3 regions of the Bacillus sp. CGMCC 1.16607 genome follow, and region 3 is predicted to be linked to each of the others. Evidence: riboswitches for the same ligand, from Rfam matches in the RefSeq annotation. Region 3 holds a riboswitch; each other region holds the start of a gene.
What was found. Region 3 has a riboswitch for lysine ahead of ACFSO7_RS15165 (transporter substrate-binding domain-containing protein). Riboswitches for the same ligand answer to the same signal wherever they lie in the genome.
Positions count from the first base shown of each region.

Region 1 (10,024 bases), on a different contig from region 3:
AATGACTGAATCGAATCAATCAGAACAAGTAGGAGCACCTAAGAAAAAAATGAGCCTGCAAGAAGCGATGAAACAGCAGTTAGCTAATAAAAAGAACCAACAAGCTGCAGGAAAATCAAACACTACTGGTTCTCAAGCGACGAAAAAAATGCAAAGCCAACAAACAAAAAAGGTAAGCAATCAACGAAGAAAAATGGGTGTATAATGAATGGGCAAAACCGAAAGGATATAACACCTGGTTCATCGGTTAATATCGTTCTCAAAGCTGACCAAAGAACCGGAAAGCTAACAAGTGGGATTGTCAAAGATATCTTAACAAACTCGGCGTTTCATCCTCATGGCATTAAAGTTAGGCTAACAGATGGACAGGTTGGAAGAGTTCAAGAAATTAAGCCACACCAGTAAGAGCATCAAAGGATTAAATTCCTTGGTGCTTTTTTAATTCATTCCTTCTTCTTTCAATAACTGGCGATAATCGTCAGGTGAATCCACATCTTTTGGATATTCATTCTTACTTTTACAGAAAAATAAAAAGCTCTCATTTCTTTGAATAATTTCTCTTCCTCCTACATCGCCATTTAAAGCTTTTAATTCATCAAAAAAATGCTTAGTAAATAAAACCGGATGACCTACCGGTCCATCACTATATTTCATTTGAATAATTACTTTTGGACATTCGTCATTTTCCAACCTTCTACGTTTAAATTCAAGGCAAACTTCTAAAATATCATTCATACATAGTTTTGGCTGATCCCCAAGAAGTATTATCGCTGCCTCTGCTGTATTAGGAAGCGAATCAATAGCTAATGATAAACTGTGCCCCATCCCTTTATCAGGTGTTTCGTTATAAATAATCTGACAATCGAAGGATGAGACAATTTTCATTAACTCATCATCTTGAGTTGGAATAACAATCTTTCTACCTTCAACAAAAATATGTTCCAGTTTTTTTAAAAGGTGTTCGATAATTGAAATGCCTTGAAAAGGTAAAGTAAGTTTACGCCTTCCCATCCTTTTCGCCAAACCACTTGCTAGGATAATAATATATATCCCTGAATAGGTAGTCTTTATATTTTGAGACATTAAATGAACCTCCTTTATCAAAGTTTATTAGCTATTTCCCCACAGTATCAACCAGAAAATTAAGGTTATCAACCATTCCTATAAAAAAGGAAGTAAGCTAAAAGCCTACTCCCCTAGTATTATTTATTTAAATCCTTCGGTAAAAATGCCCCAGGTAACAATTCCGCGACTGTTGTATTCAACACATCACCTTTTAAATTCGTTAAGATGACTTCCATTTCAGGGTCACAAAACTCAGCAATGACCTGACGACAAGCACCACAAGGAGCACAAGGCCCTTCCGTATCTGCCACGATGGCTATTTTGACAAAATCTCTTACTCCTTCGGATACGGCTTTAAAAAAAGCTGTTCTCTCCGCACAATTCGTCATGCTATATCCTGCATTTTCGATATTACATCCTCTGTATACCGTTCCATCTTTAGCAAGTAACGCCGCCCCAACTTTAAATGTTGAATATGGAACATAGGCCATTTCTCTAGCAGTAAGTGCTTCTTGAATTAATTGTTTTTCTTCCATCGATTTCACCCTCCTAAGAAGTTAACTTCTTAATATGAACTATTAGAAGTTTCACCTTTCACAATAGAGACTCCTGAACTAGCTCCGATGCGCGTTGCACCCGCTTCTATTAATGCCAATGTGTCCTCACGATTTCTAACTCCACCTGATGCTTTTACTCCTAGTGTAGGACCAACCGTTTTTCTCATTAATGCAATATCAGCAACAGTAGCTCCACCTGTAGAAAATCCTGTTGAAGTTTTTACAAAATCAGTACCGGCCTTTACAGCGATTTGGCAAGCTCTTTCTTTTTCTTCATCAGTTAACAATGAAGTTTCAATAATTACCTTTGTAAGAGCTTTTCCTTTTGCTGCATCCACAACCGCACGAATATCTCTTTCGACTAATTCATCATTCCTATCTTTTAGTGCACCAATATTTATTACCATATCGACTTCAGTTGCACCATTTTCGATGGCATTGCTCGTTTCGAATGCTTTTACCTCAGGTGTATTTGCCCCTAACGGGAAACCGATAACAGTACATACTTTTACTTCTGGAGTATCTTTTAATAATTCAGAAGCTGTTTTAACCCAAGTTGGATTAACGCAAACGGATGCAAACTTATATTCCTTTGCTTCCTCTACTAATTTTAAAATTTCCTCTTTTGTCGTATTCGCCTTTAAAGCTGTATGATCAATCATGTTTGCAATATTAGTTGTCATTATTTATCTATCCTTTCCATTTAAATGCTTTTATGTAGTTTTCACAAAAAATTGAGAGAAAATTAGTAAACAGCAACATTTTCTTTATCTAGCAAAAAACGCGCCGTAAACTGATCGGTCACTAACACATTGGCATACCCGCCTTTTAATGCCCCATAAATACCTTCTATTTTATGAGCACCACCAGCGATTAATATCGATTGATCTTTCTTTTTCAGTTCCTCTAAATCAATGCCCAATGTTCGGTCATTAAGATGGGGATTGCAGACATTTCCATCTTTATCAAAGAATCGTGAACATATATCTCCAACTGCACAACTGAATAAAGATTTTATGTCTTCATCGGTAAAATACCCTAGTTGAAACAGAAGTGATTCTTTTTTTACTGGTCCTATTGTAAATAAGGCAATATTCGCTTGCTTCCCTAAATCTAGGATTTTTCGAATATGACGATCAGCTTCCATTGCTTTTTTTACAACGATTTGATCGACAATTGCTGGCAAAGGTAAGTGATGAGGTGTCGTATTAAGCGCTTTTCCAAATAAATAGAGAATTTCTGAAGCGTATGTATTCGTTTCAGCATGTGAGACACCACCTTTTAGTTGAACTACCTTTACATCACGGACAAATTTTTGCTTCAATTCTATCGCAACATGATATAGTGTAGTTCCCCACGTAACCCCGATAATATCTTCATCTTGAACGATATTATTTATATAGCTGGCAGCTTTTTCCCCTAAATAATTTTTAATAATTTGATCTTCATATTGGGGGATGGAAGCCACAAGTGCTTCTTTTAATTGAAATGTTTCTTCTAACTGTAATGCTAACTTTTTTACATCTTCAGCTGGATCCTTAATTTTTATTTGGACAATACCTTCGCTTTTCGCTTGCTGCAAAAGGCGAGATACAGTTGGTCTAGAAACACCTAATAATTTTGCTATTTCGCTTTGATTGTAATCAAGTAAATAAAAAAGCTTCGCTGCTTCAATCACTTTATTGATCTTCGTATCTCGCTCCACCATCATCACCTTCAAAGATATTATGAAAACTTAATTCTATTTTAACTCTTTCGTGAAATTTTGTAAAATGAGGGTTTTACATTTGTAAATTCGTATTTGAAAAAGGGATGAAGTGCATAATAAGATGGATTACTTGCCTATTTTAAGTTGATAAGGAGACTTGTATGGTGAAAATATTTCATCGTGGAATCTTTCATTACCGATATTTGCTCGCTATCATTTGGGCTTTTCTCATTATCGGTTTTGGCTTTTTTGCCATTAAACTACCGGATGTATTAAGTGGCAACGGTTTTGAATATGAAGGCACTTATAAACAGACGAATAATCTATTAAAGAAGGAGTTTGGCCAAGGAAACATTCCTGTCATTATCCTGTTTGAGAGAAAGACATTATCATTTGAAAGCTGGAAAAAATCGATTGAGGATTATTTTGTAAAAACAAAACATCTTTCCCATCTTCAAAAACAAATTTCTCCCCTCCAATTCTCGAATATGATGAAAGAGGACGTTGCTTTCGGGATCTTACTTTTTAAAGAGTTAAATGAGAATGATTTAAAACCGATCTTAAAAAAATTAAAAAAAATCACGGCTCAAAATAATATGGGCAAGATATCCGTCACTGGTGAGCCAATCATGGTTGAAGATTTAAATCAAGCTAGCCAAGAGGATTTAGCAAAAGCCGAGATGATTGGCTTACCAATCGCTTTGATTGTTTTAATATTAGCTTTTGGCGGTTTAGTTGCTGCGAGCATCCCTTTAATCATTGGTGTAAGTTCCATTTTCGTTAGTATGGGAATTGTTTATTTTTTTCATCACTTTGTAGACTTAAGTATTTTTATTTTGAATATTGTTCCAATGATTGGTTTAGCCTTAAGTATTGATTTTGCTCTTCTCTTCATTAACCGATATAAAGAAGAAATCCAATCAACTTCTCTTGATGATGCCCTAATCACCACTTTACGTACTGCTGGTCGTTCGATTATTTTCTCAGGTATCTGTGTATTTATAGGTTTGTCTGGGCTTTTGTTTATCCAAATCGATATTTTTCAAAATGTCGCGATCGGCGGAATGATTGTTGTATTCGTTTCCATTTTATCATCCTTAACATTATTACCAATGATGTTGTATTTTTTAGGAAGAAAAATACATGCATTACCATTATTAAAGATAAAAGGGCGAGATGAAAAGGTTTGGAATGGCTTCGCCAAATTAGTGATGCGCTATCCGATTATTATTACCATGGTATCGTTGGCCGCTCTGTTGGCATGCCTAATACCGATTCAGGATATTCGACTAGCGATACCAGGAATGGATTCTTTACCACCTCATTATGAATCTAGAATTGCATTCGAGAAATATAAGAAGCATTTTATTCCTAAAGGTCGTGAAGAAAAAAATGAACTAATAATGGTAATAGAAACCGAGGATGAAATTACCACTGAAAAGCATTTTGAACATGCAACTCATTTTATAAAAAGTATTCAAAAAGATCCAATGGTTACGTTTATCGAATCACCCTTTTCCATTTCAAAAGTAGAGAATGCTAAGATTTTTTTTCAAATGTGGCAAAATGATCCGAAATTCAGAGGGAATTTCCAAACTTTAATAAGTAAAAACAAAATGCTTTTGAAAGTTTACTTAAATGAGAAAAAAAGCGATGCTGATACTCGTAAATGGGTAAATAAATGGGAGGACAAAGACACTTTCTTCCGTATGTATTTAGGTGGGCAAGTAAAGTTTGAACAAGAAATCTTTGATGAAATATATATAAAAACTCCTTACGGGTTATTATTCATTCTTGCCTCCACCCTATTGATTTTGACCGTTGCTTTTCGATCGGTTCTTATTCCCATTAAAGCTGTATTTATGAATATGCTAAGTTTAGGAGCTACATTTGGCATTGTCGTTTGGATTTTTCAATACGGTCATTTTCATCTTGAACCCGTTTCAATCGGATTAATTTTACCCGTATTTGTGTTCAGTCTTGTATTCGGATTATCAATGGATTATGAAGTGTTTCTCATTTCTCGAATTCATGAGGTTTATTTAGAAACAAAAGATAATAGTTACGCAACAGTTAAAGGTTTAACTTCCACTAGTAAAATTATTACGTCGGCTGCAGCAATTATGATTGTTATTACCGGGGCTTTTTCCTTTACAGGAGTGATGCCAATTAAACAAATTGGCATCGGAATCGCCATTGCTATTTTTATCGATGCAACGATTGTTAGACTCCTTCTTGTACCTGCATTAATGAAGCTTTTAGGTGATTGGAATTGGTGGTTTTTCAGGACGAATCATAACAAAAATGAAACTTAATTAATGCGAATTTATAAAAGGGAGTTTTTTGATAAAACTCCCTTTATTTCTTTAAAAAAAATTTCCATTATTTCAGGAAATATAAGTTATAATCACTTTTTGAGGCATATCACTTTCATTGTAAACATCCTTTTTGATACGTTCACATGAAGGCATTTGAAATGAGAAATCTTGTATTTGCTCTGGGATAATGCCATCCTGCTTAAGCTTGTTAAATACTATTTGCATAGCTTCATCAGTTTTCATACATTCTTCTAGTCCTTCTATTTTAAAACATTCTACACAAGTTTCAACAATATTATCATTAATTTTTTCCTGGATAAAAACCAATTTCGCACCTGTAATTTGCTCTACTTCACTATTTTCTAACTCAATAATAGTCGTCATATTCATCTCGAAACACCTCCATGTTTTATAAATCTATTATAAAAAATATTTAAACCCTATACTGATTAACAGATTAAAGTTCAAATATTCTTCAAAGGTTTGTGACAAGTTTCTGTCATAAATGAAAGCGCGTCAGTTCTCCATCGCTTTAAAGCGATGGGGGACTGACCCCCATCACGTTAATACACTAAAGTTTTTTTGAATTTTTTATGTCTTTTTGTCGTTGTTGAGAGGTTTTATCTCATTTTGTGGAAGATATAGTTTGTTTAATAAATCCCTTATTAGGAAAAATAATAATTGGGAATACCTATGAAGGAATGGAGGAATTGTCGTGGATAATCAATTAACTAATATCATTAACAAGCAAATTGCCAACTGGTCAGTGTTATTCATTAAGCTTCACAATTATCATTGGTATGTAAAAGGTAATCAGTTCTTTACCTTGCATACTAAATTCGAAGAGTTTTATAACGAAGCTAGCCTACATATCGATGAACTTGCAGAAAGACTACTAGCCATTGGTGGTAAGCCCGTTGCAACGATGAAAGACTGTCTTAATATGGCATCAATCCAAGAAGCTTCAGGAAGTGAATCCGCAGAAGAAATGGTTCAATCGGTTTCAAATGATTTTTCTCTTCTCGTAAAAGAATTAAAAGAAGGTATGTCTATTGCTGATGAAGCTAATGATGAAATTACTAGTGATATGCTATTGGCCATTCATTCCAGCTTAGAAAAACATGTTTGGATGTTGAAAGCTTTTTTAGGAAAAACAGTATAAAAAAATGAGACTAGCCAACTTAAACTGAGCTTAAGAAGGTTAGTCTCTTTTTAATTAAGCAGGTATTTTTTCCGTAGATGCCTTTTTCATCTTCGGCTTCCCTAACACTTGTTTATAGAAAACGATTCCGCTTCCTAGCAAAATTACTCCAAAAAGAAATGTTTTTAGATCAGAAGTACCTGCAATAATGACCCAGATCGAATATGTGGTAGCAAGAGCTGCGATAACCCCATCCATCCAGCGTTCTTTCATCATATTGGCATACGTATCCCCAGTAATGACTAGCTTCAACTGGAAGAGAGATGCAATAAGATAAGGTACTAAATAAGACAATGTAGCAATATAAATAACAAAATCAAATGCAGCTGAAATCGAACTTGATATCGTCGAAAAAATAAATAATTGAGCTAATCCATTGCTTATGACTAATGCAGTAACAGGAAGTCCTTTTTTATTTTCTTTTAGAAATGATCGTAAGAATAAACCTTGTTTTGCTGCCTGATAAGGAATTTCTCCCCCTAACATCACCCATCCAATTGTAGAACCAAGTAAACTAATTAAGCCAACTCCAGCTAAAACCTTACCTCCAATTGGACCTAATACGGTATCAATTGCATCAATTAGTGGTTTTTCTGAATGAACAAGAACGTCTTGACTTAACATCCCCATCACCAAAGTACTAATTCCAATATAAATGGTAAGGGTAATCAGAAGTCCTAGAACCGTAGCCCGTTTTACATCGATTTTTTTCTTTGCTCTTGCAGCAAAAATCATAGCTGATTCTACTCCACAAAAAGCCCAAAGAGTGGCTACTGCCGCATTATTTATTTGTCCAAACAATCCAATTGTATGCCCTACCTCATCTGCTCTTGGTGCCACAAATGGAAGTAAATTTGCTTTATTAAAGGCGAATAATCCTACCAAAATAAATAAAAAGAAACCAATAACTTTTGTTGCAGTTGCTAAAAAATTTAATTTTCCAGCATGCTCAAGCCCCCGCAATATAATAAAATGTGTACCCCAAAGTAAAATGGTACAAACGACGAATGTTAAAGCATTTCCAACTTTCATTGTAAAAGAACCTAAGCTAAAAAGCTCTGCTTGACTTGTCATTACAGGAAAAAATGTCGATAAATATCCAGCGAAAGTCGTAATAATAGCTACATTGCCCGCAAAAGTACCAATCCAATATCCCCACGAAGCCATAAATCCTGAAAGAATCGATGCTTTCGAATCTTTCTTAAAAAGCTCTTTTGCATAAATCTGCGGTCCACCAGATAAATTAGGTTTTCTGATAGCTAAATTTCCAAAAACAAGAGCAATCATTAGAACTCCCGCTCCAGTTAAAACCCAGGCTCCCATTACGCCTGCAGGGCTGGCTGCTTCTGTTAATGAACGCGGTAACATAAAGATCCCTGACCCTACCATATTACCGATAACCAACGCTGTTAAAACCCAAAATCCAAGCTTGTTGTTTTGGCTCATTTGTACACTCCTCACTTATCCTTTTATATACTTAAAACGTGATAATCTTCATTTTTAAACAACAAAAAACACACCTGAATACGGTGTGTTTACAATACCGCATCAGTCCAAATGGATAGTTCATCATAGCTAAACACTATGACAGTCCTGCACCTATTCGATACAGTCCCAGCTACCATAACTAGAGTAATTATGGCGCTTCGGCGACGTTTCCTTTCAATTAACCTCTATCGGGTACTCTCACCCTTAGTCAATTTACTATTAAAAATCGCGACCTCTACCTCATCTTTTAGCTGATGAGGGAATAATTATTTTGAAATTATTTATTACGTTAGTAAGCATACATTCTGAAAAGTGAACTGTCAAAGGTAATATTATACTAAACCACTGTATTTCGTTTTAATGCCATAATGCAATATGTATTGCGGACCAATCTTCCCTACCCTTCGTTCTCCACGATCGATAAATCCAACATTATCGTACAATTTTTTTGCCCCAATATTTTTCATATTCACTGCAAGAACGATTTCGTCAAATTGAGGGAAGTTTTCCTTTACAAAGCTCGGTAATTGCTCCATCGCTAATTTTCCATATCCTTTCCCTTGATGCTTATAATTAATAGATAAAGCCCGAAGGAGAATAGCATTTGGATTTTTTGAAAATGAAGAAATCTCCTCACCGTAATGAAGGATAAAAAAACCGACAACATCATCCTCATCTAGTATGACTATTGGGAAACGATCTTTATCCTTAACTGAAATTTCTAACACGTCTACTGGTAGACCTGTAAATTGATGCTGTTCACTTGGCAAACTAAACTCAAATAATTGAGCTCTGAATCTTTCTTCATAAAAAGCTAGGCAAACCATTAAAAATCCCTTCTTTCCATCAATATTCATAACAAATGGTCTTTATTGACATTCTAATACATGGAGGTGAAAATGTGGATAAAAAAAACTCAATGCCCGATTTTGATAGCTTAGATGACCGTATTATTGCTGAACAACCTAACCAACCAATGCTTGTTATTAAAACTAATTTAGACCCTAAAGATCCAACGGAAAATAATCCTTATTTTACAAGCAATAACCATACAAATAAAAAAGCTTTTCAAAATTATTTCGATAATAGAACTCCTGACAGCGGTAATTTAGAAAATCCATGACAAAAAAAACGTTTGGAGCTTAATCCAAACGTTTTTTCATGTTCATGCAATCCGAATTTAAAAATTATTGACCTAGATTTTTTATTTGATCAATGATGCTTGAAATGTCTTGTACGCTTTGAAATAGTTCTGTATTTTCAAGAACAGCAGGATCAAGTTTGCCATCCTTTATATTACTTAAATAAACGTCAATACCTTGAGCAATAATATTATTTTTATCCACAATCTGTTGGTGCAAGTCTGCTGCCATTTCAGGTACTTCCAGTCCATTAAACGAATCCATTTCTACCTTCATCTCTTGAAGCAATGTCTGCAGTTTATCAGCTGCTTGCTGATCTTTCACAGCTTGTTGGGCAAGAGAAGGTGCCTCATTGGCAAAAGCTGTTGCTTTACCAAAGTAGTCTGTTGCATCTTTTACATATGTAATCGTACTTTTCGCATCATTTAATAATGAACAACCGCTTAGAAGGATCAATAGACTAGCAGCAAAAATCACCAAACTCTTTTTCATATCAAAACCTCCTTTTGATTAAAATGCTTTGTATAAATTCGCCATTTCGATGG
Region 1 covers NZ_JBHUJX010000008.1:62,956-72,979, reverse strand. Annotated here, with positions in the region: gene ACFSO7_RS03175 (hypothetical protein) at 2-205, shown strand; gene ACFSO7_RS03170 (YwbE family protein) at 205-405, shown strand; gene ACFSO7_RS03165 (nucleotidyltransferase family protein) at 439-1,083, opposite strand; gene ACFSO7_RS03160 (cytidine deaminase) at 1,203-1,601, opposite strand; gene deoC (deoxyribose-phosphate aldolase) at 1,631-2,305, opposite strand; gene ACFSO7_RS03150 (DNA-binding transcriptional repressor DeoR) at 2,368-3,327, opposite strand; gene ACFSO7_RS03145 (MMPL family transporter) at 3,492-5,645, shown strand; gene ACFSO7_RS03140 (hypothetical protein) at 5,718-6,038, opposite strand; gene ACFSO7_RS03135 (Dps family protein) at 6,364-6,810, shown strand; gene ACFSO7_RS03130 (amino acid permease) at 6,865-8,295, opposite strand; lysine riboswitch at 8,404-8,583, opposite strand; gene ACFSO7_RS03125 (GNAT family N-acetyltransferase) at 8,670-9,164, opposite strand; gene ACFSO7_RS03120 (hypothetical protein) at 9,239-9,460, shown strand; gene ACFSO7_RS03115 (DUF6376 family protein) at 9,525-9,971, opposite strand; gene ribH (6,7-dimethyl-8-ribityllumazine synthase) at 9,990-10,024, opposite strand, start outside.
Region 1: it holds a riboswitch for lysine, as region 3 does, so the genes downstream of both, ACFSO7_RS03130 (amino acid permease) here and ACFSO7_RS15165 (transporter substrate-binding domain-containing protein) in region 3, are expected to answer to the same signal.

Region 2 (10,024 bases), on a different contig from region 3:
ATAAAGGTTGGATGTGTGTTCAAGTATTCTTTGTAAGACAAGGTAAATTAATTGAGCGGGATGTCTCCCTATTTCCCATCTATAACGAGCCTGAAGAGGAAATGCTTTCTTTTTTAGGACAATTTTACACAAAAGCAAATCATTTTAAACCAAAGGAAATTCTTATCCCTCATTCATTAGAAGCAGAAATCATAGAGGAAATTCTGCAAGTAAAAGTCATTCAGCCTAAAATTGGTCCGAAAAAGGACCTGGTCAAACTTGCTGAAAAAAATGCTGGGATAGCCTTAAAAGAAAAATTCTCATTAATAGAAAAAGACGAGGACCGCACGATTAAAGCAGTTGAAAATTTAGGTGCCGCGCTAGGGATATATACTCCACATCGAATCGAAACCTTTGATAATTCCAATATACAAGGAACAAATCCTGTTTCAGCAATGGTGGTTTTTATTGACGGAAAACCCGAAAAGAGAGAATATCGTAAATATAAAATTAAAACGGTTCAAGGTCCAGATGATTATGAATCAATGCGGGAAGTGGTTCGAAGAAGGTATACTCGAGTATTGCAAGATCATTTACCACTACCTGATTTAATTATCATTGATGGTGGGAAAGGTCATATTGAAACCGTTAGGGATGTACTTGAGAATGAGCTTGGTTTAGATATTCCATTAGCTGGTCTTGCTAAAGATGAGAAGCATCGAACTTCTCAGCTTTTATATGGAAATCCATTAGAAACAATTCCGTTAGGTCGAACGAGCCAAGAATTCTATCTTTTACAAAGGATACAAGACGAGGTTCATCGCTTTGCCATTACCTTTCATCGACAAATTCGTGGCAAAGGAGCTTTTCAATCATTATTGGATGAAATCGGGGGAATTGGTGAAAAAAGAAAAAAGGCTCTTCTCAAGCATTTTGGATCTGTAAAAAAAATGAAGGAAGCAGAATTAGAGGATTTTACTTCCATTGGCATTCCGACAAATGTAGCGGCTGAGCTAATGAAAAAATTGCAAGAATAAGGTTGTACGCGAAATGCCCATATGCTATAATAAGTGGAAATTTAATTATCAAAAAATTTAATTTAATAAGTGATGGTAGAGGTGCGAGCCTTAATAGTAAAAGTTTGGAGAAGTCCTGAGCTTCTGTGAAAAACTTTGAAAGGATTGCTCGCCGAAGTGAAGGGAAACTCAGTATTTTCTTTGCTGGTCCTGCGTTTAAGAAATGTAGGATTGTCAAGATGAATGATCTTGGAGAGCTATCTCACATTGTGGCGCGTAATTTTATTTACGTTTATAAAGCAATGAGAGACTAACTCTTATTGCTTTTTTTTATTTTAGGAAAATATATAGAAAACATATTGTTGAAAGTAGGGGAAGTTGTGGGCTTAATTGTTCAAAAATTTGGTGGAACATCCGTAGGTAGTGCTGAAAGAATAATGAATGTTGCTGAACGCGTTTTGGAAGAAAAAAATAATGGAAATGATGTGGTTGTCGTTGTTTCTGCAATGGGAAAAACAACAGATCAATTAGTATCTTTAGCGAAGGAACTGTCTTCAAATCCGTCTAAGCGAGAAATGGATATGCTTCTTTCGACCGGTGAACAGGTGACGATCTCATTGCTAGCTATGGCGCTCGCAGAAAAAGGAGTAAGTGCCATTTCTTATACTGGTTGGCAAGCTGGAATTTTGACTGAAAATATTCATAGTAATGCTCGAATTACTAACATAAATCCAGAAGCTATTAAGAAGCAATTTTCGCAAGGACATGTAGTTGTTGTAGCAGGTTTTCAAGGAGTAACAGATTCTGGAGAAATAACAACTTTAGGGCGTGGTGGTTCCGATACAACAGCTGTGGCATTAGCGGCAGCACTTCATGCCGATAAATGTGATATTTATACAGATGTAACGGGAGTGTACACGACTGATCCACGTTATGTGAAAGAAGCGAGAAAATTACTATCAGTTTCATATGATGAAATGCTCGAGCTAGCCAATTTAGGAGCAGGAGTTTTACATCCAAGAGCAGTTGAATTTGCTAAAAATTATCAAATTCCATTAGAAGTTCGATCAAGTATGGAAAAACAATCAGGGACCATCATAGAGGAGGAAGCAAGTATGGAACAAAATTTAGTCGTACGCGGAGTGGCGTTTGAAGATGAAATAACTCGAGTAACGGTGTTGGGGTTGCCTAATTCATTAACAAGCCTTTCTACGATTTTTACTACCCTTGCAGCAAATCATATCAATGTGGATATCATTATTCAGAGTACAATTGAGCTGGAAACAACAAATTTATCGTTTTCCATTAAAACTGAAGATCTAGAAAAGACTTTACAAGTTTTAGAAAAAAATAAAGAGACATTAAAATTCGAACGAATTGAAAGTGAAATTCAATTAGCAAAGGTTTCCATTGTTGGATCAGGGATGATTTCCAATCCAGGAGTAGCAGCTGAAATGTTCGATGCATTAGCAAAAAATCAGATTCAAGTAAAAATGGTCAGTACATCAGAAATTAAAGTATCAACAGTAGTAGAAGAAAAGTATATGCTTGAGGCTGTAAAAGTTTTACATGAAACGTTTGAGCTTGCTGGGAATAAAGTGAAGGCTTAAAATAAAAAGCTTCCAATGTGTCTTTATCACATTGGAAGCATTTTATTTACATTTCTGTAGTATCCTTTCGATCCCATCTTACAGTGAATTCAACGGTTCCAGCCTTTTTATGTACCTGTTCGAAGGCTTCAGTTATCATACCATTTTGTGTTTCTATTTGTTGAGCCAAAAAGCCCGCTTCGATTTTGTAATGTGTCTCTTTATTCGATTGAAATCGATAGATGATGAGAGGACTTGTTAGTTCGAAAAAAATGTCGTTTTTTGTCTCTTTTTTAATCGATAATTGCCCCCAGCCTGCTTTTTCAAAAAAGGCGATAATTTCTGTAATGCTTTGTAATGGATAAGAACGCGCAAGATTTTTTCCTGACCAATATAATATATCGGGTGCATCTTTACCGAGTATATTTGTTAACAGTTCCTCACGAACAAGATCATATCCGAACGAAGGTATAGTGATATCTTCCATCTCTACTTCGGGTTCTGGACTACGGAATTTCCTCAAAATATGTCTCCCCCTCTTTCTATTATTCTATTATAATCAAATTTCCCCTATTTTTATCAAAAAAATGAATGGAAATTTGTTCGACATTTATATCATTTTTATTATGAGCAAAAAAAATTATGATTGTATGGGGAAATTATTAAATAGCAAAATAAATGTTAATATAAAATTACCTATTATTTAAATATTCAGAGTATTATAAAAACTATTTTCAGAAAATAATAATTGTACACGTTTTCTTGACGCTCTAAGATGTTGGGAGTAAAATGAACATGTCACATAATTGTAAGAAAAGTGTCGAATTTTTTTCACAGTGATGAAGGGTTTCTCATTCCATTAATAGGGGGAAAATGGGAAGAATTTATCTTTTAAAATTTAAGGGGGGTACATGATGGCAGGTAATCGAGAGTTTTTCAATCGCAGATTGCACTCATTACTAGGGGTAATACCAGTTGGTCTATTTCTAATGCAGCATATGGTTGTCAACCATTTTGCTACTGGAGGGGAAGAGTCCTTTAACAAAGCTGCAAGATTTATGGAGCATCTTCCATTTCGTTATGTGTTAGAAACATTAGTTATTTTTTTACCTTTACTTTTCCATGCAATCTACGGACTTTATATCGCTTTTACTGCTAAAAACAATGCAAGTCGCTATGGATTCTTTAGAAACTGGATGTTCTTACTACAACGTGTATCAGGGGTTATTACATTAATCTTTATTACATGGCATGTATGGGAAACTCGTGTAGCTGCTGCATTTGGTTCAGAAGTTAACTTTCAAATGATGGAAAATATTTTATCCAATCCATTTATGTTTTGGTTCTATGTTGTTGGTGTGATTTCAACGACTTTCCACTTTGCAAATGGTCTTTGGTCTTTCATGGTAAGCTGGGGCATTACCGTAACACCACGTTCACAAGTCATTTCTACATATGTGACGATCGTGATTTTTATTGCCACTTCCATTGCATTTGTTCGTACACTTTTAGCATTTATCTAATTCGAAAAACTATTGAAATTTGAAAGATTTACGAAAAAAGGGAGTGAGTCACGATGAGTAAAGGTAAAGTAATAGTTGTCGGTGGCGGACTAGCTGGTTTAATGGCAACAATTAAGGTTGCAGAAGCCGGTACACCGGTAGATTTATTCTCATTAGTTCCTGTTAAACGTTCTCACTCTGTTTGTGCCCAAGGTGGTATTAACGGAGCTGTAAATACAAAAGGGGAAGGCGATTCTCCTTGGATCCATTTTGATGATACGATTTATGGTGGTGACTTTTTAGCAAACCAACCACCGGTAAAGGCAATGGCAGAAGCGGCACCAGGAATTATCCACTTATTTGACCGTATGGGTGTAATGTTTAATCGTACACCTGAAGGTTTACTAGATTTCCGTCGCTTTGGTGGTACACAGCATCATCGTACGGCATTTGCTGGTGCTACAACAGGACAGCAATTATTATATGCATTGGACGAACAAGTTCGACGCCATGAAGTAGCTGGGCTTGTAACGAAATATGAAGGCTGGGAGTTTTTGGGAACTGTTATCGATGACGAAGGTATTTGCCGTGGAGTTGTTGTTCAAAACCTAAAAACGATGGAAATAAAATCATTTGCAGCAGATGCGGTAATCTTGGCATCTGGTGGACCTGGGATTATTTTTGGAAAAACAACGAATTCTGTTATTAATACTGGATCTGCAGCGGCAATTGCTTATCAACAAGGTGTTTATTATGCAAATGGGGAGTTTATTCAAATTCACCCAACTGCGATTCCAGGAGACGATAAACTTCGCCTAATGAGTGAATCTGCTCGTGGTGAAGGTGGTCGTATTTGGACTTATAAAGAAGGTAAACCGTGGTATTTCCTTGAAGAAAAATATCCTGCATACGGAAATCTTGTTCCACGTGATATTGCTACACGTGAAATTTTTGATGTGTGTGTAGAGCAAAAACTCGGTATTAACGGCGAAAACATGGTATACCTTGATCTATCTCATAAAGATCCACATGAACTTGATATTAAGCTTGGTGGAATTATTGAAATTTATGAGAAGTTCACTGGTGAAGATCCACGTAAGCTTCCGATGAAAATATTCCCAGCTGTACACTATTCAATGGGTGGACTATGGGTAGATTACGACCAAATGACAAATATTCCAGGTTTATTTGCTGCTGGTGAGTGTGATTATTCTCAACATGGTGCAAACCGTTTAGGTGCTAATTCACTTCTATCAGCTATTTATGGTGGAATGGTTTCAGGACCAAATGCAGTTAGATACATTAATGGACTAGAGAAGAGTGTAGACTCTCTTTCTTCTACTTTGTTTGATAATGCTGTGAAACAAGAAGAAGAAAAATGGAATAAAATTATGTCTATGAATGGAACTGAAAATGCTTACGTTATTCATAAAGAACTTGGGGAATGGATGACAGACAATGTAACAGTTGTTCGTTTTAACGATAAGCTTTTAAAAACAGATGAAAAGTTACAAGAGTTATTACAGCGCTATGAAAACATCAATATTAACGATACAGCTAAGTGGAGTAATCAAGGGGCAAGCTTTACTCGTCAATTACAAAATATGCTTCAATTGGCTCGTGTTATTACTATTGGTGCATATAACCGTAATGAAAGCCGTGGTGCACATTACAAACCTGAATTCCCTGATCGTAATGATGAGGATTTCCTAAAAACAACAATGGCTAAGTTTGTGGATGCAAAATCAGCACCAGCTTTCCATTATGAAGAAGTGGATACTTCGTTAATTCAACCGCGTAAGCGTGATTATTCGAAGAAGAAAGGGGAGTAAGGAACATGTCTGAACAAAAAATGGTAAAATTTATTATTTCAAGACAAGACAGTCCTGATTCAGCTCCTTATACGGAAGAATTTGAACTGCCTTATCGCCCAAATATGAACGTCATTTCCGCCCTAATGGAAATTCGACGTAACCCAACAAATGCCCAAGGTAAAGATACTACACCTATCACTTGGGATATGAACTGTCTTGAAGAAGTTTGTGGAGCTTGCTCCATGATAATTAACGGCAAACCACGCCAATCTTGTTCAGCTCTTGTGGATCAGTTAGAACAACCAATTCGTTTAGAGCCTATGAGAACTTTCCCAGTTGTACGTGATCTTCAAGTGGACCGAAGCCGTATGTTTGACTCATTGAAAAAGGTTAAAGCATGGATTCCTATTGACGGAACTTATGACTTAGGACCTGGACCGCGTATGCCTGAAACAAAACGCCAATGGGCATATGAGTTATCTAAGTGTATGACGTGTGGTGTTTGCTTAGAAGCATGTCCGAATGTGAACAGTAAATCTGATTTCATTGGACCAGCACCATTATCACAAGTGCGCTTATTTAATGCTCATCCAACTGGTGAAATGAACAAAGCAGAACGTCTTCAATCGATTATGGGAGACGGCGGACTTGCAAACTGTGGTAACTCACAAAACTGCGTACAATCTTGTCCTAAAGGTATTCCTTTAACAACATCGATCGCAGCGCTAAACCGCGACACAACATTCCAAGCATTCAAAAACTTCTTCGGAAGCGATCAAATATAATAAAGAAAAGCCTCTTTCTATCGTAGAAAGAGGTTTTCTTTATCACTTTAAAGCGTCGGGGGTCAGTCCCCCGACGCTTTAAAGTGATAAAATGTGTTTCGTTCTTCCAAGTATTGTTTTATAATTAAAGAATGAATATTCATTCATTTCTAAGGAGGGAATACGATGAGCAAAATTTCTTATATAGAAAATATGGAAGAATGGGCAAAAGAATTTCATTTCTTTCATCCGATAAAGGTACGTTTTTCAGAAACAGATATGTTTGGACATGTAAACAATACGGTTCCTTTCGCATATTTTGAAGAAGCTAGAATTGAATTCTTTAAAAGTAAAGGATTTATGCAGGAATGGGTTAAGCCAGAAAACGAAACGATACCTGTAGTTGCCGACCTTCAATGTGATTATTTAGCTCAAGTGTACTTTGGGGAATCCTTAAAGATTTACGTTAAAGCACACAGAGTCGGTTCCTCATCTGTAGATTTACATTATATGGGCCAGAAATTGAACGGAAGCATTTCGTTTGTAGGAAGAGGGACAATGGTTCAAATGTCAAAGAAAAAAGGAAAAGGTAGTCCATGGACAGATGAAATGAAGCAATTATTGCTTCAAAATGACACGATTAAAGCTTGACTAATACAATCGCACATTTTTTAATAATATTTATTCTTCTTTATACAATTGTAGTCACTACAACCCTTCTCTTCACATAAGATATGGTGACTAAATATATACCCATCCCACGGTTCAAAGCTGGCGAAGGCAAGGAGGGTTACAATACTTGAAGGAGAATGAATATAATCACAAGCCATTACTCACAAAAAGAGAAAGAGAAGTATTCGAACTGTTAGTCCAAGACAAGACGACAAAAGAAATCGCTAGTGAATTATTTATAAGCGAAAAAACGGTTCGGAACCACATATCCAATGCCATGCAAAAGCTTGGTGTTAAGGGGCGTTCACAAGCAGTTGTAGAGCTCCTTCGTATGGGAGAGCTAGAACTTTAATCTTGACCGGCAGTCAAATATGATTGCCGGTTAAAACATTTAACGACAGAACTTCTTGAAATTTTTATAAAAAAAGTAGAAAATAAGATAAATACTATAAAAAATTTACGGCCCAACCTTTTTTATACTAAAAGTTATTGTAGGGGAGTTGGCAAAGATGAAACTAGAGGAAATTGAAAAAAGAGAAGCTTCGCAAATTGTTGCTAATATCGAAAAAGAGTTAAGATACATATCTGGAATTGTTCGACAAAAGGGACGGGAGATTTTAAGTAATTACACAATCACTCCACCACAATTTGTTGCTTTACAATGGTTGTTTGAGTATGGGGATATGACCATTGGTGAGTTATCGAACAAAATGTTTTTAGCTTGCAGTACAACGACGGATCTTGTCGACAGAATGGAGAAAAATCAACTTGTTCAACGTGTCAAAGATCCAAATGATCGAAGAGTAGTCCGTATTCATCTTCTTGATGAAGGAGAACGGATAATTGATGAAGTAATTAAAAAGAGACAATTATATCTTCAGGACGTATTGAAGAATTTTTCTACAGACGAAGTTCAGGCATTACAAGGAAATCTATTAAAACTACATCAAGAAATGCGAGAAGAATGAGGGAAGAGTTTTGAAACAACCGATAGGTATTATTGATTCCGGTGTGGGTGGGTTGACTGTTGTTAAAGAAGTTATGAGACAACTGCCCTACGAACAAATTTATTATGTTGGGGATACAGCAAGATGTCCGTATGGACCTAGGTCTGGTGATGAGGTAAAATTATTTACCTGGCAGCTAACTCGATTTCTTCTTCAGAAAAATATTAAAATGTTGGTGATCGCTTGCAATACAGCTACTGCTGTAGCACTTGATGAGATAAATTCGACATTGCCCATACCAGTGATCGGGGTTATTTACCCTGGAGCACGTGCTGCTTTAAAGGTAACAAAAAATTACCAAATAGGTGTGATAGCTACACTGGGCACAGTTAAAAGCGGAGCGTATGAAGAAGCTCTGAAATCATACAATCAAAAAGTTAAAGTTGATAGTTTAGCATGTCCAAAATTTGTCCCATTAGTTGAAAGTGGCGATATATACGAACCTGTTGCTAAGAAAATCGTTACTGAAACTTTAAAACCTCTGAAAAATAAAAAACTAGATACTCTTATATTAGGCTGCACTCATTATCCACTTTTAGAGCCAATAATAAAAGATGTTATGGGACAAGCAGTCCAAATTATAAGCTCTGGAGATGAAACAGCATTAGAAATGAGCACGATTCTTCAGCATGATGGTTTATTAAATCCATCAAAGGAAGAACCCGTTCATCAGTTCTATACGACGGGGTCAACAACGATTTTTTCTAATATTGCCTCTAAATGGTTAAATAAACCAATTAACAACGTTCAGCATATCAAACTGGATTAGAAGCTACTCAATAGGGTGGGCTTCTTTTTTTTGAAAAAATAACATCCTTTGTACAATTTTTTCTTTCCAAAGACGGTCTAAATTTTTAATAAGCTCGTATACATGTTAGTACAAACTGTCTTAGGAGGGATTTTCATGTCCATTAATAAAAAAACAACAGGCATCGTTTCAGCCGTACTTGTATCCTCTGCATTGCTTTCAGGGTGTGGGTTATTCGGGGGAGAAGAGAAAAAACAAATCGATCCACCAAATGAAGTTTCCTATACGGAAGATGGAAGCCAGTCGGTTGTTACGGAAGAAACGACTGGAACGGAAGTTGTGGATCAGGAAAAAGCTGCAGAACAATCAGTTATGACAGAACTCTATTTAATTGATAAAGAGGGTTATGTTGTACCCCAATCATTTTCTTTACCTAATACGGTAGGGGTGGCCAAACAAGCTTTAGAATATCTCGTAGAAAACGGGCCTTTGGCTGAGACCGATATGCTTCCTAACGGATTCCGCGCTGTTCTACCAGCGGATACAACCGTTTCTGTTGATATAAAAGATAAGGTAGCAACAGTTAATTTCTCAGAAGAATTTAAAACGTATAAAGCAGAGGATGAAGCGAGAATTCTTGAAGCGGTTACTTGGACCTTAACTCAATTTGACACAATTGATAAGGTAAAATTAAAAATGAATGGACATGAATTGACAGAAATGCCAGTGAACGGTACTCCGATTAGTGATGTAGTAAGTCGGAGCAATGGGATCAATCTGGACACGACTGAAGTCGTTGATATTTCTAATACGATGCCTTTAACAGTCTATTATCTTGGTGGAGACGAAAAGAATTACTACTATGTCCCTGTAACCAAACGTGTAAGTAATAAAACAAAAGATCCAGTAGTGGCTGTAGTAAATGAACTTGTA
Region 2 covers NZ_JBHUJX010000025.1:710,815-720,838, reverse strand. Annotated here, with positions in the region: gene uvrC (excinuclease ABC subunit UvrC) at 1-1,016, shown strand, start outside; lysine riboswitch at 1,085-1,263, shown strand; gene ACFSO7_RS20095 (aspartate kinase) at 1,376-2,605, shown strand; gene ACFSO7_RS20090 (YslB family protein) at 2,652-3,107, opposite strand; gene ACFSO7_RS20085 (succinate dehydrogenase cytochrome b558 subunit) at 3,499-4,107, shown strand; gene sdhA (succinate dehydrogenase flavoprotein subunit) at 4,161-5,918, shown strand; gene sdhB (succinate dehydrogenase iron-sulfur subunit) at 5,924-6,685, shown strand; gene ACFSO7_RS20070 (acyl-CoA thioesterase) at 6,851-7,315, shown strand; gene gerE (spore germination transcription factor GerE) at 7,464-7,688, shown strand; gene ACFSO7_RS20060 (MarR family winged helix-turn-helix transcriptional regulator) at 7,846-8,304, shown strand; gene racE (glutamate racemase) at 8,315-9,112, shown strand; gene ACFSO7_RS20050 (GerMN domain-containing protein) at 9,248-10,024, shown strand, end outside.
Region 2: it holds a riboswitch for lysine, as region 3 does, so the genes downstream of both, ACFSO7_RS20095 (aspartate kinase) here and ACFSO7_RS15165 (transporter substrate-binding domain-containing protein) in region 3, are expected to answer to the same signal.

Region 3 (10,024 bases):
ATACTCCTGCGTTTACGGTAAGTGGACCTGTAATATCATCAGAAAATGCGATGTTCAACTTTTCCCCAAATGGATCTTCTGCAATTCGATCTGAAATGAATTGTACATACGAATTCCCTGATACTTCTCCTACTAAAAATGTGGCAAGCTTTGCTCCTGCATTGATTCCTTTATAAGGCTCCATTCCATGGGCAGACCTACCTTTTAAGGTTAAACGTAAGCCATTTTCTGTTTGTTTCGTGGAATAAGCAAAGTTTTCCTCTTTACAATAGGAAGAAAATTTCTCTTCTAATTGGTTAAGGCCATTTCCACGGAGTAAGCATTCTGCATGGTCAGGTACCATATTTCCTTTTTCCCCAGAATAGAAAGATACTAGTTCATAATTTCCGCTTGAATGGTATTCCTTTTTTAATCGAACGACCGCATTGATTTGTCCTTTTTCAGCATGAATAATAGGAAACTCAGCATCTGGAGCAAATCCTGTAAAAGGTTTGGGCTCGACTTGAACGTATTTCTTCATGCAGGTCATGCCGCTCTCTTCATCGGTGCCAAAGATAATTCTTACACGATGCTTTAGCGATAATTCGTTTTCTTTAATAATTTTAAGAGCGTAGTAAGCGGCAATCGTTGGACCTTTATCATCAATGGCTCCACGTGCGAATAATTTGCCGTCTCTGACTGTTGGTGTAAAAGGTTCGGATTCCCATTCACCAGTTACAGGAACGACATCTAAATGACAAAGCACGGAAATATAATGTGGTGCATCAAGCGGACCAATTTCCGCAAATCCTACATAGCCTTCAATATTCCTTGTTCGAAACCCATCCTTTTCTGCGGTGTGAAGCATAAAATCTAAAGCTTCTTTAATATTTACTCCCATAGGAGCCGATTCCGACATTGATGATAAATCTTTCACACTTTTAATCGAAAGTAAATGTGACAGATCCTCTAGTAACTTTTGCTTTCTTATTTGAACTTCTTCCTTCCAATTCAAAATAATTCCTCCTTAAGTTTTTAGATTTCATTTCTTGCAAGATGTATATCAACATATTTACTATAATTTACTAGATTTGAAAAGTTAATTGGTTAACTAATTAACTAGTGATTAACCTAATTAAAACAAGTTAAATTATTCCTTAAAATGGTATGTATTCAACTGAAAAAGCCAATACCGTTCGTAACCTACTTTATTCAATTCAACTTGAGGAAGGACCTTATGAGTGAAGCAAATATTCGAAAAGTTCTTCAATTAGGTGATGATCCGGAAGTGTTAGCGAATGTGATTATAAATAATGGCTCTGAACCGACTAATGATCGTAATTGCAATGAAGGTGGCATGTGTGGATGGGATATCCTTTAGAGATCTTCAAAATGAAATGATTAAGCCAGAAATTTAAAGAAGCGAACAGTTTAGCCTGTTCGCTTCTTTAAATCGGATATGATCTAACTTTCCTACTACAATCAATTCGTCACGGCGATGATGCCTTCTTCATCATCCAATACGAGGTTAATCCCCACATAAGGGTCTCTGTTCAAATATTCATCCAACCATAAACGTAGTGCTTCAATAATATTTGCTGTAATGAGTACCTGTTTTCGGTCGTCTACATAAACCTCCGCAGAAAATCCATAATCATCGTCATACATAAGTTCTACTTCGACTTCTTCAGGCTTTATTTGCTTTTTGCGAGCAATATACACGCAAATGGCGTTAATAATATCCTGTTCAGGTAGAATTATCTTCTCCATTGGTTATTTTCCTCTGTTCTCTTTTTAAACATATATAAGTTAAATATTTTACGAATAACAGCGATTAAAATAATAATCCCGATCACATTAATCATGAAGCCAAGTATGGACCCTAGGAATCCCATGTTTGCAAACATACTACCAAACAATAATCCAGCTAGTCCACCGACCATCATACCTTTCATAAAGCCGCCTGAACGTTTTTTATAAGTAGTAGCTGACTTGTTGGTAGTCGTGTTGTTTTGCTTCTTTTGGAAAAACGAATTTGTATTAGTGTTAGAACGATTAGTGTTAAAACTTTTTTTACCTGACTTATATCCTTTAGCCTCTACGCTGTATGTGTGGTCTTGAAACACAATATTTCCAACTGGTGAGAAGAGTAAAGAAGTCGTAAGTAAGGCTGCGATTATTTTTTTCATTTTATTTCCTCCATATTTTAGTGTTATTTTTAAAGATTAATGTTTCATTTTCTCTAACTTTGATGGAATCTGCAAATGATTAGATTGCTGTGCCCCTCCCTTATAAATCAAAAAAACCTTTACCATAAATGGTAAAGGTTAAATAAATACTATCATCCCTTCACCATATTGGCAAAGGTCTCGCAAACAACATCAAGTTGCCAGTTAAGCCGGTGATGTACTCATCACGTATTGACGACATAACTGTTAGCTACTCCCCTTTGGAGTATTAAGTTTATAAATCATCGTTTATCATTTTATCAACGATAGGTATATTCTAATATAATTTACGTCTAATTTCAACTTTTAAAAAACGATCAAGTAACTCTTTTACCTAAATTTGCTAGGTTGACAGATTCCAATGGATGATGTAGTCTGAACATATAATTTAATAGACCTCACTTTTGCGGTGAGGTAGAGGCGCGATATTTAATAGTCTTTAGTGGAGTTCCGAGAAACGATGATGCTATAGAGAAGGAAATGTCGCCGAAGTTAGTAATATTCTCGAGTATTACTTGCTGGGTCTGCAGTTAAGAACTGCAGGACTGTCTCAGGTAAACCCCCAGTTTACTTGAGTTGTGCTATCTCATTATGGGAAAGAAGAGGACTTTAGGGCAACTATAAATGTAGCGACCTGAGTTTATCTCAGGTCGTTTTTTGTTTATTTAAAAAATTACTAGAGGAGAGACAAAAATGAGAAAGATATCATCATTAATAACTATTTTAGTACTATCAGTTATCGTTTTATTAGCTGGATGTGGGACAAGTGGGAGTTCCAAGTCGTCATCAGGATCATCATCGGAAAAAGAAACTTTTAAAGTAGGTCTTGAAGCGGGCTATGCTCCATTTAACTGGACGCAAATGGATGATTCCAATGGTGGAGTGAAAATTGATGGCAATGCGGAATATGCTGGCGGTTACGATGTAGAAATCGCTAAAAAGATTGCTGATGGTTTAGGAAAAGAATTAGTGATCGTGAAAACAGAATGGGATGGTCTTGTACCAGCATTAACTTCTGGTAAAATCGATGCCATTATAGCAGGGATGTCACCGACAGCAGAACGTAAAAAGACAATTGATTTTTCTGACAACTATTATAAATCTAATCTAGTTATGGTAGTGAAAAAGGGTGGCGCGTATGAAGGAGCTACTTCGATTCAAGATTTCAAAGGGGCTAAAATAACAGCTCAATTAAATACATTCCACTACTCAGTAATTGAACAAATTGAAGGTGTAAAACAACAGCCGGCAATGGATAATTTCCCAGCAATGCGAGTAGCACTTGAATCAGGAATTATTGATGGCTACGTAACAGAACGTCCGGAAGCGGTGAGTGCTTCAGCAGCAAATGGCAACTTCGCTATGGTTGAATTTACAGATGGATTTAGCACATCAGAAGATGATACAGCCATTGCTGTAGGTCTTAAAAAGGATAGTGAACTAACTGAAAAAATTAATGAAATTTTAGCAAACATCACAGAGGAAGACCGTACAAGTATTATGGATACGGCTATCAAAAATCAGCCAGCAGCAGAATAATAAAATGATACCGGCTGCTTCTTTTGCAGTCGGTTATTAATTTTAAAGGGAGGATTAGTATGAGCATCGATTATATTGTATCAATGATTTCAAGCAACTGGCCGATGTTCCTTCGTGGAGCAGGGATGACACTTTTTATCTCTATCATTGCTACGATTATTGGCGCACTGATAGGATTAGTTGCAGGGGTGATTCGTACCATTCCCGTGCCCGAGCGAAAGGCTAAGAGAATATTTCTAAAAGTGATCAATATCATTCTTACGATGTATATCGAATTTTTCCGAGGAACACCAATGATTGTTCAGGCTATGGTTATTTTTTATGGTTCTGCATTAGCTTTTGGTTTAGATATGGACCGAACCTTGGCAGCGATCATCATCGTTTCGATCAATACTGGTGCTTATATGGCTGAAATTGTGCGAGGTGGAGTCATCTCCATTGATAAAGGACAATTTGAAGCGGCTCAGGCGATCGGTATGAATCATATTCAAACGATGCTTCATGTTGTATTGCCACAAGTAGTCCGCAATATATTACCGGCGACAGGAAATCAATTTATCATCAATATTAAAGACACGTCCGTACTTAATGTCATTGGGGTGACGGAACTTTATTTTCAAACAAAAACAGTGGCAGGAATCAGTTTCAAGTATTTTGAGCCATTCTTTGTTGCGTGTGTATTGTATTTCATTATGACGTTTACAGTAACAATAATTCTACGTTATTTTGAAAGAAAACTGGATGGACCAGAAAGTTATAGCATGATTGGAAGTCATGGGCAAGTAACGCCAACTAAAGAATAAATTGCGAAGGAGGAACACATTTGGAAAAAGTCATTGATATTCAACATTTGAACAAATCCTATGGAACGCATGAAGTATTAAAAGACATTGATTTTTCAGTCAATAAGGGAGAAGTTGTCTGTATCATTGGTTCCTCTGGATCTGGTAAATCGACTCTCCTTCGTTGTATTAATCTTTTAGAAAAACCAAGTGGCGGTCAAATTATTTATCATGGTGAAAATATTTTGGATGATAAGCACGATATTCACGCTTATCGTACGAACTTAGGGATGGTTTTCCAACAATTTAACTTATTTAACAATCACAATGTCTTAAACAATTGTGTCGTTGGGCAAGTAAAAGTGTTAAAGCGATCCAAAGAAGAAGCAGAAAAAGTAGCGATGAAATATTTGAAAGTCGTTGGGATGGATCAATATATAAACGCCAAGCCAAAACAATTATCGGGCGGTCAAAAACAACGAGTAGCCATTGCCCGAGCCCTTTCAATGGAACCAGATGTCATGTTATTTGATGAACCAACATCGGCTCTTGATCCTGAAATGGTTGGAGAAGTTTTGAAAGTGATGAAGGAACTAGCTGAAACGGGTTTAACGATGTTAATTGTTACGCATGAAATGGAATTTGCAAGAGAAGTATCGGATCGTGTGGTCTTTATGGATAAGGGAGTCATCGCAGAAGAAGGAAGTGCCGAGCAAATTTTTAACCATCCAACACAAGAGCGAACGAAGGAATTTTTAAAGCGTACGTTAAAATAACATCTTTGTAACAAGGGTTGTCAATCTAAGAATACTATGACAGTATATAAGCATAAAAGAAAAGAAAGCATAATATTTTCGAACTTCGAAAAATGTCCAGCTCCAGCGCCTAGCCCCTCGAGGTCAAATGTTCGCCAGCCAAAAAGTCAAAGAACGACTTTCCGGCTGGCGAAGCATTTGCTTGTCGGGGCTAATCAAGGCGCTTCCGCTTTTCTTATAGAATGGAGGAAAAATGAAAATGTCTCAACTACCTAATTGCCCAAAATGTCAGTCAGAATATACATATGAAGATGGAAGTCTTTTTGTCTGTCCAGAATGTGCCCACGAATGGAATCTAGAATCTGTGACAGAAAATCAAGAAGATCAAAAGATCATTAAAGATGCCAATGGAAATGTCTTAAATGATGGTGATACAGTAACCGTAATCAAAGACCTTAAAGTTAAAGGCAGTTCTGATGTTTTAAAAATAGGTACAAAAGTAAAAAATATCCGCTTGGTTGATGGAGACCATGACATAGATTGCAAAATTGATGGTTTTGGAGCCATGAAATTGAAGTCTGAATTTGTAAAAAAAGTATAAAAAATGGAAGACATTCGTTATGGGAATTTCTGTGATAAATGTCTTTCTTTTTATTTTTAAACGTTTACAAGGTTCACTTTTGGTAAAAAATCAGTTTTAAGGAAGTTGACAGTTGATAAACTTCGTGGTAAATTTATCTCGAATTAAAGATATTCAATTTAGAGATAAAAAATTTATATGCGTTGTTTACTCGTATTTTTGGAAAAATAGAAGTAACTCTAATAGAATTTTTAAAAAGCGGAGGAATATTAATGAATGGATTAAAAGGAATACATCATGTGACGGCCATAACAAGTAGCGCAGAAAAAAATTATGAATTTTTCACTTATGTTTTAGGTATGAGATTAGTGAAGAAAACCGTGAACCAGGATGATATTAAAACATATCACTTATTTTTCGCAGATGATACAGGGAGTGCAGGCACGGATATGACGTTCTTTGATTTCCCTGGGATTCCAAAAGGTGTACACGGAACAAATGAAATTTCCAAAACATCATTTCGTGTCCCGAATGATACAGCCATCGATTATTGGGCAAAACGATTTGATCGCTTAGAAGTGAAACATACAGGAATAATCGAGCAATTTGGTAAAAAGACAATTTCGTTTGTAGATTTTGATGATCAACAGTATCAATTAATTTCAGATGAAAATAATAAAGGGGTTGCTTCAGGTACACCATGGCAAAAGGGGCCAATTCCTTTAGAATATGCGATTACCGGTTTAGGACCAATTTTTGTTCGTGTAGCCAATTTTGATTATTTTAAAGAAATGATGGAAAAAGTCTTATTATTTAAAGAAATTGCTCAAGAAGGAGATTTCCATCTATTTGAGGTTGGTGAAGGAGGAAATGGGGCGCAAGTCGTTGTCGAATATAATGCAAGCCTACCACAATCAAGACAAGGCTTTGGAACTGTTCACCATGCTGCATTCCGCGTAGAAGATCGTACTGTTATTGATGAATGGGATAAACATTTGCGAAACTTCGGTTTCCAAACATCAGGTTTTGTGGACCGCTTCTTTTTCGGATCATTATATTCAAGAGTAGCTCCACATATTTTATTTGAGTTTGCAACAGATGGCCCTGGATTTATGGGCGATGAACCATATGAAACACTTGGAGAAAAATTATCTTTACCGCCATTTTTGGAACCAAAGCGGGAGCAAATTGAAAAATTAGTTCGCCCGATTGAAACTGTAAGAAGTACGAAAGAACTTATCAAAGAATAAGCTCCGAGTGAAAACACTTGAAATTTGTTTCAAGTGTTTTTTAGCTTTTTTAAAAACAGAAGCTATAAAAAACATGGAAACAAAGGAGTTATTAATAAATTTAGAAACTTACAAAAAATATCGGAATAGGGTATTAGTGGACTAAAATCTTTTACAAGGAAGGAGAATATCGATGGAAAGGGATGAAAAATATTTAAGGGCAAAAAAAAGGGTTCAAAACTTAAAAGCCTTCTACATTCATTTAACCGTTTATGTTTTAGTAAATATTATGCTTTTTGTTATAAACTTGAGCTCAGATGCTGGGAATTGGTGGTTCATTTATCCACTTGGAGGTTGGGGAATTGGACTTTTAGTGCATGCTGTAACCACGTTTGCCTTTGGTAATTTCGGTTCCGATTGGGAAGAAAGAAAAATAAAAGAATACACGGATAAAGATAGATAATGGTTATGATAATCGATAGAACAACTCGGGAGGTATCCTTTGAACGTTCTATCGATTTGTAATTTATGCTTCTTTCACTGAAGTTTTCCCTAGCACAAAGTAATATAACAAAATGGAAAGGAAAACAGAAAATGCAGCTGTATAATAAATGCTTGGATAACCAAATAAATAGGCAACTTGCCCGAAAATAATCGCGCCAACACCAATTCCTAAATCAAAGAAAGAGAAAAAGGTTGCTGTAGCCATTCCTCTTCGGTTGGGTGGGGAAGCTTGCACAGACCATGCTTGTAATCCGGGCTGGATCATTCCGAATCCTAGTCCATAGAGAATACCTGCTAAATAAAGACTCAAACTATTGGGCAGCCATCCTAGTAATAGCATTGCAATTACAATGAGAAGTGCACCAGGTGGGAAAACCGCCTTATGCCCCTTTACGTCATAAATCTTTCCAGCAAATGTTCTTGTTACCATCAGTGCTAATGCATACAATAGAAAATACCACTGTATTCCATATATTCCTTTCTGACTCGTATATATTGGAAGGAAGGCAGCAATACCACCAAAGGTGAATGTAATAAAGAAGAGCAAGAGGGATGGACGTATCGCTGTTTTCTCAAAAACATCCCACTTTTTAGAACTACTTTTAACTTTAACTGTTTCGGCTTTTTTAAATTGAATTCTAGATGACAAGATTAAAGCAATCAATCCAAGGGTAGCGCAGATTAGAAATATTTGTGTAAATGAAATTTTCCCCACTAAAGCTAGACCTAAAGTAGGACCAAAGGCAAGCGCCAAATTCCCGAATAACCCATAGTACCCCATACCTTCACCACGTCGATTAGCAGGAATAATATCTGTAGCAATGGTGCCAGATGCCGTTGTAGAAAAGCCCCAACCAATCCCTTGAACAGTCCGCATAAAAAATAGGAAGAAAAGACTTCCGGCGATTCCATAAGAACCTACTGAAATAACAAAAATAGCAAGTCCAAGCAAGTAAACCTTGCGCCTTCCCCATGACTCTAATGCATGGCCTGCAAAGGGTCTGATCAATAGTGCTGAAAAAGTAAATATTCCAACAACAATTCCAATTAGCTGATCATTGCCGCCTAATTTTTCGACAAATAGAGGAATGGTTGGCAATGTAATTTGGAATCCAATGAAAATAAAAAAGTTTGAGAAACAAATTAAGGTAAAATCCCGAGTCCAAATTTTTTCTTTCGCTATTGGTGCTGATGATTCTTTTATCAAAGGCGTACCCATATGTATCTTCCCTCCTCCTTAGTTCAATATATTAATTCGATTATCTAAATAATATCTTTATTGTATAGAAATTGGATTAGAAATAAAATCCTTTTTAAGAAAGAATATTTTTTCGTTATAATTGAAAAATACGAATCCATGGAGGTTTACTAAACAATGAACTTTTTAGTAAAAATAGAGCCCTTTTTACTTAGTGATGATCTATTTGCACAGAAATTTATCTTACATATTTTAGATGACTTTACATTTGTCCCAGCTGAATGGACAGAAATGCTATTAAATGAAGCGTTACATTCTTCAAAGAAAGAATCGCTCATTTTAGGACATTTAAACAAACTTCCTTTAAGCGAACGAGCGGTACAAATGATTATCGAAGGATTACAAAAACGAGATCAAACGAATAAATATTTATATGCGGACCTTTTACAAAATTTAGAACCAGAGATGGCATTGAAGTATCGTAACGAAATTGAGCCATATATCAAGAAGGAAGGGATCGACTTTTATCATTTTTTGCAAAATGGAACGGAAGAAGAAATTTGGGACAAATATGGGGAAATACTAGCGCAACTTGAAAATGAAGTTAAATTTAACCACACATTATACAGTCGTGCGAAACTTTTAGCGAGAACACTTTTGAAGAACGGTAGTATCGCTGAAAATGAAATCGATCTAAATCTTCAGGAACAGCTGGAAAGTGAATACTTTGGTTTTGATGGTATATTAATTATCTATTTAATAGGATTAATGAAGTTGCCAAAATACATTCCATTATTGGCAAGCCTTCTTGACCGTGATGAAGATATTTTATTAGAAGAAATAGCGGATACGTTAATTTCATTCCAAAGTGACGAAGTGGTGGAGTATGTTTTACCTTACGCAAAGAAAGAAGAATCATCTGTTTTTGCTCTATCTATATTAAGTGGTACGAAAACTCCATTAGCAACGAAAGTATTGAAGGAATTAATGAACGAGGTGGAAAATGAAGATGATCTAAGCCTTGTGTTTGAAGGTTTATGTCAGCAGCTTTCAACAGAAGCTCTACCCGAAATTGAACAATATCTAAAAAATGACCCAGAGTCCTATATGATTGAAATTGAAGAGACTGCGTATGGATTCTATAAAGTCATGGGATTGAAGCATCGAAATCTAAAATTATGGAAACAAATTGCCGAAGAAAATGAATATCAGTTCCGCAAACATATTGAA
Region 3 covers NZ_JBHUJX010000022.1:28,978-39,001, forward strand. Annotated here, with positions in the region: gene pepV (dipeptidase PepV) at 1-994, opposite strand, end outside; gene ACFSO7_RS15150 (hypothetical protein) at 1,217-1,360, shown strand; gene ACFSO7_RS15155 (YxcD family protein) at 1,462-1,749, opposite strand; gene ACFSO7_RS15160 (hypothetical protein) at 1,737-2,168, opposite strand; lysine riboswitch at 2,615-2,799, shown strand; gene ACFSO7_RS15165 (transporter substrate-binding domain-containing protein) at 2,901-3,746, shown strand; gene ACFSO7_RS15170 (amino acid ABC transporter permease) at 3,806-4,549, shown strand; gene ACFSO7_RS15175 (amino acid ABC transporter ATP-binding protein) at 4,570-5,304, shown strand; gene ACFSO7_RS15180 (zinc ribbon domain-containing protein YjdM) at 5,543-5,884, shown strand; gene ACFSO7_RS15185 (ring-cleaving dioxygenase) at 6,136-7,113, shown strand; gene ACFSO7_RS15190 (2TM domain-containing protein) at 7,286-7,555, shown strand; gene ACFSO7_RS15195 (MFS transporter) at 7,619-8,815, opposite strand; gene ACFSO7_RS15200 (SEC-C metal-binding domain-containing protein) at 8,972-10,024, shown strand, end outside.